2 regions of the Motilimonas thetidivivens genome follow, and region 1 is predicted to be linked to the other one. Evidence: predicted binding sites of a transcription regulator. Region 1 holds the regulator's gene; the other holds the start of a gene.
What was found. Region 1 encodes LexA, which represses DNA repair genes until DNA is damaged. Its sites were predicted from a motif close to TACTGTATNNNNATACAGTA; they were not measured.

Region 1 (7,153 bases):
GACCATCGCCTACGACACCATGTATGCCATGGTGGATCGGGATGATGATTTAAAAATCGGCATTAAGTCGACCGCCATTTTGTTTGGCCGTTTCGATAAGTTAATCACCGGCTTACTGCAAGCATTAACTTTAGTTTGCTTATTGGCATTTGCTTGGCTAACCCAAGCCGGCGCTAGTTTTTATTGGGGATTATTGGTGGCAGCTGGGCTGTTTGTTTATCAGCAAAACTTAATTAGCGCCCGCCAAGGGCCGGATTGTTTTCGTGCTTTTTTAAACAACAATTATGTTGGACTGGCTATTTTCGTTGGTATTGCCCTTGATTGGATGCTGCGCGCTTAATTTAAGCAACGCAGTACACTTTGTTTAACTTAACTTAGCTTAGCTACTGGGCTTAGCTACTGGGCTTAGCTACTGGCTTGGCGATATTGATTATCTATGGTGTGCTCTATGGTCCAGAGCACTTCATCTGACAGTAACTGGCGGGTCAGTTGATGTAACTCTCCCAGTGAAGCCGGGTTGATATTGCCTGCCTCATCGATATAAGCCTGCTGTTGCAGCTGCTCAATAAACACTTGCAGTACTTTTTGATCAAAAAACTCAGGCGCCCGAATACCGTGAATTTGCCCAAGACGCTCAGCCACTTGGGTGCTTTGTTTGGCCAGCGAGGCTAGCTCAATTTGGGTTGGGCTTTGCAGTAAGCTCAGAACGATGTGATAGCGCTGAATGGTCTCATCAATAATATTGGCCAGTAAATAGGCTTGAGTACGCAGGTTAGGGTTGATGCGATAGCTTGATGAATCTGGGTTAGTGGCATCGTCTTGCTGATTTATCCAACCCAGTTGCACTAGTTGCTGCAAGTAAGCTCGGCCTTGTTGCCACATTTCCTCTGCGTTCCAAGGTAAAAACAGTTCAGCTTGGATCAGCGGGTAGACTTGGTTCAATTTGGCTTGGAGCTGATCTAGGGTAATTCCATCATAGTGCTGAACTAGGCTGGTCATTAGCGCCGGTAGCGCAAATAAGTGAATGATATTGTTACGATAGAAGGTGAGCAGCATACTTTGATCGGCGGCAATGCTGATGATGTCGCCCAAGCTGTCTTGGTAAATATGGAACTTGTTTAGACTTAGCGCTGAATCAAGTAATGCTTGGGCTCCGCCAATGGCTCCGCCAGCGTTGTCGTTATTAGCTTCGCCGCTGGGTAAGCTGACCTGTTGGCTGTAGGGCACTTGCTTTAACAGCACTAAGTAAGCACTTACCTGAGTCAGCAATTGTTCCTTGCTTAAGGTGTGACGTTTGCTGGCCAGTAATACTAGGCTGCATAGCGGCAAGGCATTCACGGCGGCGGCATTGTTGATACCTGTCATCACGCTGCGGCCAAGTTGATTGATGGTGTGGCTAAACTCTGGACTTAAGGTTAAATCGCCTTGCTCACGCCATTGCGGCTGGACTTGATCTAAAAACTGATTCAGCAGAATGGGCTCGCCAAAGTTAACAAAGCCTTGGCCAAAGTTGCCCAGTTTTTTGGTGATGGAAAGTACCTGTAAAAACGATTCTTTTTGTTTCTTCTGCCCTTGCAGCTCCTTAACATAAGTCGCCACTTCCATTACGTGGTCATAACCTAAACATACGGGAATTAACGCGATAGGGCGGTTAGGGCTTTGCTGCATGGCTTCAATGGTCATGCCTAACATGCCGGTTTTAGCTGGCAGTAAGCGACCGGTACGGCTGCGACCCCCTTCGGTAAAAAACTCCAGGGAGTAGCCCTTGCTAAACAAATAACTTAAATAGGCTTTAAACACGCTGGCATATAGGGGATTGCCCTTGAAAGTGCGGCGAATAAAAAACGCGCCGCCGCGACGAAAGATAGGCCCAGCGGGGAAGAAATTCAGGTTGACGCCTGCAGCAATGTGCGGTGGTGTCATGCCTTGTTGATAAATCACCGACGAGAGTAGCAAGTAATCCATGTGGCTGCGGTGGCAAGGCAAAAACACAATTTCGTGGCATTTTTGCGCCAAATTTCGCACCGTCTCGGCGTTGTTTACCACTATGCCTTGATAGATTCGATGCCAGATCCAAGTTAATACCTTGTCACCAAAACGCACCATAGGGTAAGAAAAGTCTGACGCGATTTCATTAAGATAGTGGGTGGCTTTTTGTTCTGCCTGCGCCAGTGAAATACCTTGTTCTTGGCTGGCTTTAACTATGGCTTGATGAATTTCATTGGATGCCAATAGAGCGCGGCGCATTTTGTTGCGATCGGGCAATTTTGGCCCTTTGGCCGCCAGTTTCTGCCGTGCAAAATGGGTATAGGCAATTTTTTCTAACTTAGTGGCAAGATTAGGATCATCACCATAATCACGATTTAACCGCTGCAGCGAAATCGGCTTGCTAAAACGGATCAAGTTGTCGCGGCCGCGAAACAAAATAGTGAAGGCCTTATTAATCCAATTGGGTGAGCTGGCTTTCAGAATTGAAAACCACGGCTTATGGCCTTCGTAACCGGGCGCGCGACCCCAAAATAAGGTGACGGGCACCAGTTGTACGTCTATCTCACTGTCACCTTGGTGCAAATTAAGCAGGGTTTTAAATTGGTCTTGGTAAGCTTTGCGCGGGGTGCTTGAAAACAGCTGTTTGGGCATATTCAAACAGACATAGCGGGTAATGGTTTGGCCATTAATGGTCATCGGGGTGAGTGGGTCGGGCAGGCCCAAATCACGACACGCTCGCTGCAGTGTGAGCAAATCACTGGACGATAAAGTTTTTAATGCATAAACAATAGGTTTGTCCAAGTCTAAATGCAGATCCGCTTGGGGGCTCGCTGGCACGGTTTTACTGCTAACGAGATGGTTTAAGAAAAAACCTTGCAAAAAATTCATTATTTCCTATAACCTCTTGTTTTGCTTATCATCAATTATATCCTTCCTAATTGAAGTTGCAGCTGTGTTGGCTCGGTTTGCTCACTGGAACACCAGTCCTACCCCATCACATCGTTCATCTATACTTATGGGGATTTTCTCTCATGCCTCCTACCTGCCTTTCAAGTAGTTAAGGTATAGATTGCACCATGCTGTCGTCAGCTTGTCATATCACCGCTTCAAGCTACTGCATTCAATGGCGCTAAAATACACTAAAAATAGTGGGAATTTGTGAATAAAAGGACATAAAAATGGAAAAAAACACAGGGATAAAGCGGATTGTGATGGCGGCCATGTATTCCATGCAGGGCTTTCGTCATGCTTTCACCCATGAAGCCGCGTTTCGTCAAGAGCTGTTGCTGGCCGCTATTTTTATTCCACTGGCTTGCTGGCTTGATGTCGAGCAAGTTGAACGGATCTTAATGATCGCCTGTCTGCTTATTGTGATTATTGTTGAGCTGCTGAACTCGGCCGTGGAAGCCGTGGTTGACCGAGTCGGCTTAGAAAAACATGAACTAGCAGGGCGCGCCAAGGATTTAGGGTCTGCGGCTGTATTTGTTGCCTTAACCTTAACGGTTTATGTCTGGGCTGATATTTTACTGTTTTAAGTAACTCACTTGATTGGTGATTAGCCTTTGGATTTTGCTTATTTTATCAAGGTAATCCCTTGCTTAGCTTAGGCTCACTGTATATACTCACAGTTAACTGTATATAAAAACAGGCAAAAACCATGAAGCCATTAACACCGCGCCAAGCAGAAATTCTTGAACTGATAAAAGAAAACATCGCCGCCACGGGCCTTCCGCCAACGCGAGCCGAAATCGCCAAACAACTTGGCTTTAAAAGTGCTAACTCAGCCGAAGAGCATTTAAAGGCGCTGGCCAAAAAAGGCGCCATTGAAATGATGCCGGGCACTTCCCGAGGTATCCGTCTTGTTGAAGTTGAAGAAGCCGCTAACGAAGAAGAAGGTCTACCTCTAATTGGTCGTGTGGCCGCTGGTGAGCCCATTCTTGCGCAAGAGCACGTCGAGTGTAATTACAAGGTTGACCCGAATTTGTTTCACCCTAGTGCCGACTTTTTACTACGAGTTAGCGGCATGAGCATGAAAGATATCGGTATTATGGACGGCGATTTACTGGCGGTGCATAAAACCAAAGATGTTCACAATGGCCAAGTGATCGTGGCCCGAGTGGAAGATGAAGTAACCGTTAAACGCTTCCAACGTGATGGCCGCCAAGTGTTACTGCACCCAGAGAATGAAGAATTCAATACCATTAAAGTAGACTTAGCCAACGAGCACTTCGATGTTGAAGGCATCGCGGTAGGCGTTATTCGCAACGCCGATTGGATGTAATTGCCAAGTCGCGCTAACTAAATCTCAGAAAGACCGCCGAAGTTGGCGGTTTTTTGTTTTAGGACTGAGTTTGCTCTGAGAATGGGCCATGTTCGAGCAGAGAACCGTGCACCTACGATTGCAGAGGCTTTAAGACCGGAGCTCGCTCCGGAAATAAATGGCGCATACATGCCCAAGGATTAAATTGTATTTTGCTAGAGAGCTTAACCCTCTGGCGGCACATATTGCGCGATGTAATGAGGCAGTGACTTTTCTGGCCCGGTGCTAAAGTGATCCGGTAGCAGTGATAGGTGCTGGATCCTATCAATGCGAAAATGCCGATAGGCGTTTCTTAGCTCGCACCAAGCAATTAAGGTCCATACCTTACCCCAAAATATTTGCCCAAGCGGCTGTAACACGCGTGAGGTTAATGCGCCGTCTTCGGCTGTGTAGTCAATGCAGATTTTCTGCATGGCATCGGTGGCGTGGCGCAATTGCTGGCTATGAGCCGCGGTTTTAGACTGGATGTGATAATCCGGCACTAAAATCGGAAAGCTTTCCAATTGCCGCTTTAAGTGATCGGGCAACACAGACAAGATCTTATGTGAGGCGGTATTGGTGGCGCTGGCTAATTCGGGGTCGGACCAAGCCCTGACCATTCTCATGCCTAACTCTAGGGCAACCATTTCTTGCTCGTTAAACATCAAGGGGGGTAAGTGTGAGCCTGCTTGTAACAAATAACCGACACCCGCTTCACCCGCAATCGGTACGCCGGATAAGATCAACGACTGAATATCACGATAAATGGTGCGCTCGCTGACTTCCATGGCCTGGGCTAGCTGCGCGGCGGTGACGGCATATCGCTTACTGCGTAGCAATGTTAACAGGGCAAACAAGCGCTCTGATTTACTCACTGATTATCCTTATCACGGGCCAAATCAAGGTTGACCAAGCCCGTGCTTGATTGAGTTAATTACGCCGCATCGCAGGATGAAAAATGCACTTCTTGGTGCTGCATCACCACTGATTCTTTATCTATCAGGGCAATTAAGGCTTGGCAATCGGCACAGCCCATAAAGGCGTCGCTAGCGGCTTTTGCTGTCTCCATCGATTGCCAATAAACAATATCCGTCCATGTTTGCGACGCTTCATTATAACTAAGGGAGCGGTATTGAAAACCGTCCAAGCCAGCTATAAAAGCATGACTTTGTTTGGTGGCGGCAAGTAAATCTTGCTCGGTGACGCCTGCTGCCAATTTAAAGTTGACCATTTCAATAACTGTGTTCATCTTGTTTCCTTTAGGTTTGTGTTATCAACGAGATAAGCATAGGAGCTGCGAGTGTCAGACTGTGTCAGTAGGGTTTTATTTGGCGGGTAAATTTTATCATGTCGGAAATATTCAATACCGGATTCAAGCCGCTTGTTATTGTGCCTTAGAATCATAAAGGAAGGAGATAAAGCATGACATCACGAGCCAATTATATGAGCCTAGCGGCACCTGCGATGGACATTTTGATGGCGCAAGAGCGGTATTTACGCGAGCAATTTAGTGGCTCTGATACTCTAAGCCTGACAGTATGGGAGTTAGTTAAACTGTGTGTTTCGCAACTCAACCAATGTGCTTTTTGCATTGATATGCACAGTAAGGAAGCGTTGGCGCAAGGTGAAACGGTTGAGCGTATTTTAGGTTTAAATGCGTGGCGAGATATGCCATGGTACAGTGAAGTAGAAACAACCGCATTGGCACTTGCCGAGCATTTAAGTCTAGGTAAGGTTGTAGATCAGCAAACATACGACCAGACCCGTGACGTGTTAGGTGAGCAAGGCTTGGTTGACTTAACCATTGCCATTAATGCGATTAATAGCTGGAATCGCATCGTCAAAACCTTTAAACCTGAGGTAGGTAGCTATAAACCATAACAATACACCAGGCCCCGCGCTTAATTTTTTGCTGTCCCAGCCTAAAGGGCAGCTAGCGCCGCTGCTGCAAGGCATATGGTCAGCCAGTGTTTGCTCAGCGCAAGCAGAGCCAGTCTCGCGTGCGCTTTATTCGGATGCGGGCAGCGGTGTGTTATTTCATTTGACGGGAGAGGTCAGTATTGGCGACCATAAACTGCCTCATGGCGTGATTGCATTGCCCATTAGCAAGGTATCACAGCGCGTCACCTTGATGCCGGGTGCACAACTGGCTGGCTTGCGTTTTCATCCTGCTATTAGCTACGGCGTATTTGGCCAGCATGTTCATGCGCCTAGCCTGTTAACAGGCAGCATGGGGCGATTAGATAATCTCGACGGCCTATTTCAAGCAGTTAAAAAACAGTCAAGTCATCAGGACCGAATTAATGAAATAACCCATTGGGCAGAGCAAATGCTGCAACACAGCCAAATCTTGCCCCATTCGTTATCGCAAGCGTTAGCAGAAGTTGATTTACACGCTTCGCAGGCCGAGCTTAATGAGCACATACCATTAAGTCAGCGCCAAATTGAGCGTTTGTTTAAGCGCTGGCTGCAAATATCACCGAAGCAATATCAGCGAATTAGGCGAGTAAAGCAGGCCATCGAATATTTACGCGCCCATCGCGAAGTGTGCCTAGCCGATGTATCCCAACAATTTGGCTTTAGTGATCAGGCCCATATGACGCGCGAGTTTCGCGCTATTGCAGCGACCACGCCAGCCAAAGTCTAATTCAACAGCAAATCAATCAAGGGATAAGCGGATTCTCATCCCTCGCGGGCAAACGCACTAACGTGAGCGGTTGGGGCGTACCATGGGGCGCTGTGGGAAATGAACTGGGCGCACCGCGGGCCTTGTGGTCGGTTTAGTCACAGGCCGTGTCTTGGGTAATTCAAGCTTATTCGCTTGCTGATCCGGGCTCATTTGTTGCCAGCGTTGCTAAACGCTTT
Region 2 (7,153 bases), on a different contig from region 1:
TAAATTGGCTTTAAACAGGGCCTGCTTTAAGAGCGAAGAGTTGGGTGGTCCGACTTATTGCCACCTAGTTGGCTAATACGCACATTTTGAGTTATGTTGCCGGTGGTGTTCGCGCTGGATGCGCGCGTTTTGTCATTTTAGGAGCCTGCTTTGAAGCAATGTTTACGTTTTATCCAGTCGTACTGGCTGTGGCTGTCCGCCATTATTCTTGTGCTGATTTCGGTGTTGTCTCTTTATCCCATCGCTAGCCTGCCGCCTGTGCCAGGGACGGATAAAACCCATCATTTTATTGCCTATGCTTTGCTCGCCTTTCCTGTGGCATTGATGCGGCCGCGCAGGTGGTTACTGTTAGTGTTGGGTTATTTGGTTTACAGTGGCTTAATTGAAATAATTCAGCCTTATGTTAATCGCTATGGTGAGTGGTTGGATTTGGCTGCCAATGGGTTAGGGTTAGTGATAGGTGTCTTGCTTGCATCTCTTGCGCGATGTTTGTTAACCAAACTCTAGTTGTCTTTTTAACATTAAGGAAATTCCATGATCACAGGTGCTTGCCACTGTCAGTCGGTTAAATATGAAATTCATGGTGACATTAAAAAAATCGTGAATTGCCACTGTCAATTATGTCGCGGCATGAATGGCGCTGCTTTTTCTACCTATGCGGTGGCTTTGCAGTCGGATTTTAAACTGGTAGCGGGCGAGCTGGCTCATTTTAATGTGACGGACAATGCGACTAAGCATTTTTGTCCTACCTGTGGCACAGCTATTTTCAATCGTAATGCGAAGTTAGCGGGTTTAAATATGCTTTATTTCGGCACCATCCAAGCGGCCACAGCCATGAAGCCAGATGTGAATGTCTTTTGTGAGTCAAAGCTTGACTGGTTAGCGCAAGTGCTTGATGCACCTTGTTTTGAGCAAGGCATAGCTTAACGGTGCGGCATTAAAATTGGGTGCCGTGCTGTGCGAGATCCGGCAATAGAAACCGAATAAGCGCACGGCAATAATTGTGTTATGGTGGATAATTCGTTATAACCTTGGCTCCTTATTGGCAAAGAATGACAGCAACCATGAAAACTTCCTCGTCCCATAAACCGCGTCCTATGATTGACCTCTTGGTCAGTATCATTATTCCTTCTTTTATCTTGATGAAAATGAGTGGTGATGAAAAATTAGGCGCCACGGGCGGCTTGATTGTGGCCTTGGCTTTTCCGCTAGGGTGGGGTCTGTTTGAGTTAATCAAGTACCGTAAATTCAATTTTATTGCGTTACTTGGCTTAGCTAGCGTGGCGCTAACCGGTGGTATTGGCTTGTTTGAGTTAGACACTAAATGGTTGGCGATTAAAGAAGCCGCGATCCCTGCGGTGATAGGAACGGCAGTGTTAATTTCTGCCTTTACGCCTTATCCATTAGTGCGAGCCTTGTTGTTCAATCCCGACGTGATGGATGTTGAGAAGATCAAGCAAAAGCTGGAAGAGCACCACAGTACGGCGGCGTTTGAAAAGCGTTTGCTAAAGGCGACGTATTTGGTGTCGGCTTCTTTTGCTTTCTCGGCGGTGATGAATTATGTGTTGGCCAAATGGTTGGTGACGAGTCCTGCTGGCACCCCTGCATTTAATGAAGAGTTGGGTCAGTTAACCTTATACAGTTATCCCATGATCGCCTTGCCGTCGATGCTGATGATGCTAGGTATCTTTTATTATTTATGGCGCACGATACGCGATCTAACGGGGCTGACGTTAGAAGAAGTGATGTCTCCCAAAAAGTAATATGCACATCAGGTCGCTTTGAGCGGCCTTTTTTTTGCGCTGAAGAGGGGGCTGGTTGTTAGTTTATTCGCCGAGCGAGCTCGGCTGCCACAGGTTGGGGTTAACTATTGCGCTGCTTAAAGTAGTAGCAAATTAGCTGGTAGAAACGCTCAACGTGAGCGGGCTTGTCACCTTGATAAGCATGTAGAAAATAAAACTGCCACGCGCGGCCTTGGTAGTTAGGCAGCACTTGGATCAGCTGTTGATTGGCTAGTTGTTGCTGCGCTAAAAAAGCGGGAAACAGAGCGATGCCCATGTCATTAAGTAGCATTTCTAATACCGTGCTTAGGGTGTTGGTTTTAGCTGCATGATCTAAATTAAGGGTGTGTGCTTGCTTGGTGCTGACTTCAAATAATTGGATCTGTTGCTGTTGCCACGGTGTGGCTAGGTATTGATGCTGGCTAAGCTGGTTTAGTTCAGTGATCTTATTATGTTGTTGTAAATAGCGCGGCGAGGCACAAAAAATTTCTGCTACTTTGCCGATGGGGAGGGCGCGATACTGGCTGTCGCGCAGATTACCGCCAAAAATAGCCGCATCCAGATTGTACTCTCTTAAATCTTGCCATTTCCCGGTAATCACTAACTCAGGTTTCAGTTTTGGGTAGGCTAGGCATAGCTGCTTGAGCGCTGGAATTACGATGTGCTGTTCAAAAAAAGGCGGTACGGCGATTTTAAAGCAGCCGCTTGGCTCGGTTTTAACTTGGTCTAATTCCTTGAGGGTTTGACTTAGGTGCGCGCTAAGCAATTCACTGCGGCTTAACAGACTTTGGCCTACGGCGGTCAAGGCAACGCCGCGGGTATTGCGGGCCAATAATTGCTGGCCGATTTCTTGCTCTAGGCGCTTTATTTGTTGGCTGATGGCCGATTTACTCATACCCAGTTTTTTCGCCGCTGCCGAAAAAGAGCGTTTGTTGGCGACTTCTACAAAAATAAGCAACAGCGGCGCTAGCTTGATAGTGTTCATTATTTTAAACAATCAGTTAATTTTTTGGTTATTGTTGATTTTTGTCTGGTTTTTTATACTAAGTCAATCGATTAGATGAGCTAGTCGAGATGTTTAGCAAAATAGGAGATAGACAATGACAGCTTTAGTGATCGTGGATTCAACGCCACTTGATGCGCAGTTAATGGCGCAATATCGTGAACAAGCCGCGGCTAGTTTAGTGCCTTTTGGCGGTGAGTTTATGAGTAAGGGCGAGCTGCAAGTGCTGCATGGTGAAACGGGTTTTAGCCACAAGGCGGTGCTGCGTTTTGACTCGCACGAATTGGCAAAAGCTTGGTATTACAGTGAGGCTTACCAGGCATTAACAGGTTTGCGTAATCAGGCCATGCGCAGTCAGTTTCATTTGATTTGATAGCAGGAGCTCTTTGCTAAATCGCCGAGCTCGCCTCCCATCTACATGGGGGCGAGTTTGGATATTTATCGCCGCATGACTGCGGCTCCTACTGGGTCTATTGCTTAGTGACCCGCAGAAAGTAGATCTGGGTTGATCACTAGGTTGCGAACACCGTGCGCATGATCTTCGTTGAAGTCGTTGCTTTCTAACCATTTAGCAACGGTTGCTATGTTCACTTTGGCCACTTGTGGGCGCACACTCCAAGTCACTTGGAACGGTGAGCCTTTTTCATTGTAGCTTGGACCTGTGGTTGAGCCCGCGTATTGAATTGGCGTGCCTGTGTTGGTTGGGATGTTAAGGGCTTGGTAGACGCCGTTTTGCTCGGCGTATTCGGTTAGCTTAACAAAGTCTAGCGCCTTGCTGTCATTAACCAATACAAACACTTGGGTTTCAACGCGCAGTTGTGGGTTGCCGATGGCATCACTTAAACATGAGCCTAGCGTTGGGCCCGGTTTCACTTGGGCGCTTGAGTGCACGTAGTGCAATTCAATGGTATCGCCCGATTTTAGCTTATTGTGCTCGCCTTTCCCCACTTCTTGCGCAAATGGAGCAAGTTCAGCTTCGGTTAACTTGCCACTGTAAACGTAACCACTTTCGTAGCCTTTGCCATCGCCGTTACCTGCATATTTGGTAAATTCACCGCCTTTGTGCTCGGCATTTTTGTGAAAGTGAATATTACACAGGTTCATGGCTGTGTAAGCTGGCGCAGCAGAGAAAATACGCTTGTTGTTACCCGCTAAGGTATCGATGTCGCGTGGTGATTGTGGACCGAACCCCTTTCCTTGGGTATTTTCGGCAAGAGCAGCGCGTTGCTGTGCAATCACGTTATCGTCGACGCTGTGATCGCTGGCGGCTTGGCTAGCAAGGGGGAAAAGAGCAATGCTAGTGCAAAGCGCGAGTAGTGTTTTGGTCATAATGTTCTTCCAATTAACAAATGCCTAACGGCACGATGTGATAACGTCGCGCCAATAGAGTGGTATGCCAGTAGGCTCTATTGAGCCTGTAATGCTTGCTGGTCAATACTAAGGAGGCGCAAGAATAGAGGATTTCACTTGCTAAAATTGTGATGTATGTCATCTTTTTATAGCCAGCAATATTAAGTTAAGTTAATGAATTAACTTTGATTTTATGAATTGCAAGATGAAAGATTTTGGCAAAACAACCCAACCTGGGTTATGATTTCTGTATCTACATACAGTGGTCTTTAGTATGAAAACCCTGCCCGAAAAATATTATCTTAGCCACTTTTTTGAGCTGGTGCGTTTTATTGAATCAACCAGCCAGCATTTGCTAACGGTGCAGCAACAACAGCAATTTGCGCAGGTGAAAGGGTTAACCGAGCCCGCCTTGTGTTTACTGGTGCGTATTGTGAATCGTAAAAGTCGCTTTGTGCAGTGGGCACAATTAGATTATGTCGAAATACCCGATCGTGATGCTGCCATTGCTGAGCTAAAGGCACTGCAATTAGTCTCGTCAGCTGCATCCGCCCCTTTATCGGATTTACTACCTGAGCTGAATAAAGCCCAGCTACAAACCATTTGCATGAGTGCAAATGCGCCAGTTACTCCTCCAGCTTCGGCCAAAAAACAACTGTGGTATCAATGCGCTTTAGAACATAGCGGTGTTGTTGATACGACTCAGCATGAGCTTTGTCTGGCTTATTTGCACTCCGACTTTCGGACGTTATTCGAGTACTGTTTATTTCTTTATTTTGGCCACCTAGGTGGCACCTTAGCGCAATTTGCAATGCGTGATCTGGGTGTATTGAAAACGATGGCTAGTTCGTCAGCTCCCCGCTTAAATGCCCATTTTGATCGGCTGGCTGAGGCACAATCTGGCTACCACTACAGCCAACAGCTTAGGTTGTTAAAACAATGGGATGAAGCGGCAAAATGGCAAGCCGCTGAAGGGCTGCTGAGTGCAGAAAAAGTGACACCTGTAGGTAGCTATGCCAACGATAAGTTTGATTTGCTCAGCTATAAACTGGGTTTGCAATTACTCGAGCGCGACCCAGCACAAGGGCTGGCCTTGCTGGCGTTAAGTGGGCATGCCTCGGCGCAAGAAAAGCGCATTCGTATTTTATACCAACAGGGCGAATTGGAACTGTGTCAGCAGTTATTAAATGCTATTTTGGATGACGCTAGCGATGAGCACCTGGTGTTTTTTGCGCAAGATTTCTTACGCTTGAAGTTCTCAGCACAGCGTACCTCAATCTTAACCGAGATGTTACGCAATGCCGCGCCAGCCATAGCCTTAGATGAGGCTTTTGTTGGCTCACCAGAGCAAGGGGTGATTGATTATTATCAGCGCCAAGGTATTACCGCCATTTACGGCGAGAACCAGATTTGGCGAGCCTTATTTTGTTTAACTTTCTGGCCCGAACTTTATCAAGACGAGAAAAGCCAGCTCAGCAATGAATTTTCCTTACTGCCGAAAACCATCAAAGACAATGCCTTTTATGCCACCTTTCGCACTGAAATAGAAACTCGACTCGCTCACCTGCAAACACCTGCTGCGTTCAAGGCTTGGTTGGTACAGCAAGTGGCGCAACATTATGGTAAGCCTAACGGTTTTATGTTTTGGTACGACGATTTATTGCAAGATCTGGCGCTGTTGGTTGACCATGCGCCAAGCTATGCCTTGATCAGTCATTTACGATTAATGAGCCAGCAATATTTAAGCGTAAAGGATGGCTACCCTGACTTAATCGGCGTCAAGGACGGTCAGTTGTTTGCGCAAGAAATCAAAGCGCCCGGTGATAGCTTGCGTCGCAATCAGTGGATCAGGATCCAGCAATTAAGCCAAGCAGGCTTAGCGGTATCGATTCAGCCTGTTGAGTGGCAACTCGATCCGCAGCAGCCTTATGTGATTGTTGATGTGGAAACCACAGGGGGCCATAAAGATTATGATCGCATTACCGAAATTGCCATGGTGAAGGTGGTTGGCGGTAAGGTGGTGGATCAGTTCACTAGCTTAGTGGATCCATTGCGCCATATCCCGCAGCGCATTACCGCGCTGACCGGAATCAGCAATCAAATGGTGGCCGACGCGCCCGAGTTTGCGCAAGTGGCGAAAACGGTTGATAAATTTAGCCAAGGTGCCATTTTTGTTGCCCACAACGTGAATTTTGATATGGGCATGGTGAAAGCCGAATTTACTCGCTGTGGGTTAGCTTATCATCGCGCTAAATTATGTACCGTAGTGTTAGCGCGCAAGTGGTTACCCGGTTATGACTCTTATTCCTTAGCCAATATTTGCGCGGCGCGCGGGATTAATTTACAAGGCCATCACCGTGCTTTAAATGATGCCCTCGCCACGGCCGAGCTGTTTATTGAAATTAACAACCTACGTCACGCTGATAGTGCAGATTAAAGGCCTATTTCACGCACCATAATAAAGGCGATCCCGACCATTTGTAACAACAGGGCGATGTTTTTCATGGTGGCTGCTTGTTGTCGTAGCTGTTGCTCTTGCTCGTTCAGCTCGAGGTTAGCGAGATATAAGTTGTTTACCTTGTCTCTGTCTTGTTGCTGTTGTTGATCAAGCGCTGCGTTGATTTCAGTTAACTGGCTAAGGGATATTTCAGGTAAGGGTTGGCGCAGGTAGTAATAGATTTGCTGATTTAGTGCATTGGCTATATTGGCATCGAGATCACCTTGATTTAGCAAGCTTAATAACAGCTCTCGTTTTCTTTCGAGGTCGGATGCGTGTTGCCAGCGTAGTTGGCTAAGGCGGTTGTTTTGTTGCTGCTTATGCTGAAGTAAGCTGATTTCGTTTTGGTAGTTTTCAACAACGACATGACTCATTAATGCTGCTCCCAGATTCATGGCTAGGCCAAGCGTTAACCAAAACCAAGCTTTTCTTAACCAGTTTGTTAGCGAGAATTGCATCTTTCCTCCGTGCCATGGTTAGGTGACGTCACTTAAGTTTTAGTATGGTTGCATTTCTATTGTT

Region 2: the regulator LexA is predicted to act here: its motif matches at 4,380-4,399, upstream of ACK8OT_RS08040 (exonuclease domain-containing protein).

Annotation. Positions count from the first base shown of each region.
Region 1 covers NZ_JBKFDK010000029.1:8,962-16,114, reverse strand. The annotation lists gene ubiA (4-hydroxybenzoate octaprenyltransferase) at 1-340, shown strand, start outside; gene plsB (glycerol-3-phosphate 1-O-acyltransferase PlsB) at 406-2,877, opposite strand; gene ACK8OT_RS17405 (diacylglycerol kinase) at 3,168-3,524, shown strand; gene lexA (transcriptional repressor LexA) at 3,647-4,270, shown strand; gene ACK8OT_RS17395 (helix-turn-helix transcriptional regulator) at 4,474-5,163, opposite strand; gene ACK8OT_RS17390 (hypothetical protein) at 5,223-5,537, opposite strand; gene ACK8OT_RS17385 (carboxymuconolactone decarboxylase family protein) at 5,711-6,169, shown strand; gene ACK8OT_RS17380 (AraC family transcriptional regulator) at 6,198-6,935, shown strand.
Region 2 covers NZ_JBKFDK010000008.1:14,758-21,910, forward strand. The annotation lists gene ACK8OT_RS08010 (VanZ family protein) at 151-507, shown strand; gene ACK8OT_RS08015 (GFA family protein) at 535-927, shown strand; gene ACK8OT_RS08020 (VC0807 family protein) at 1,065-1,763, shown strand; gene ACK8OT_RS08025 (LysR family transcriptional regulator) at 1,864-2,766, opposite strand; gene ACK8OT_RS08030 (DUF1330 domain-containing protein) at 2,882-3,157, shown strand; gene ACK8OT_RS08035 (delta-class carbonic anhydrase) at 3,262-4,113, opposite strand; gene ACK8OT_RS08040 (exonuclease domain-containing protein) at 4,409-6,571, shown strand; gene ACK8OT_RS08045 (hypothetical protein) at 6,568-7,089, opposite strand.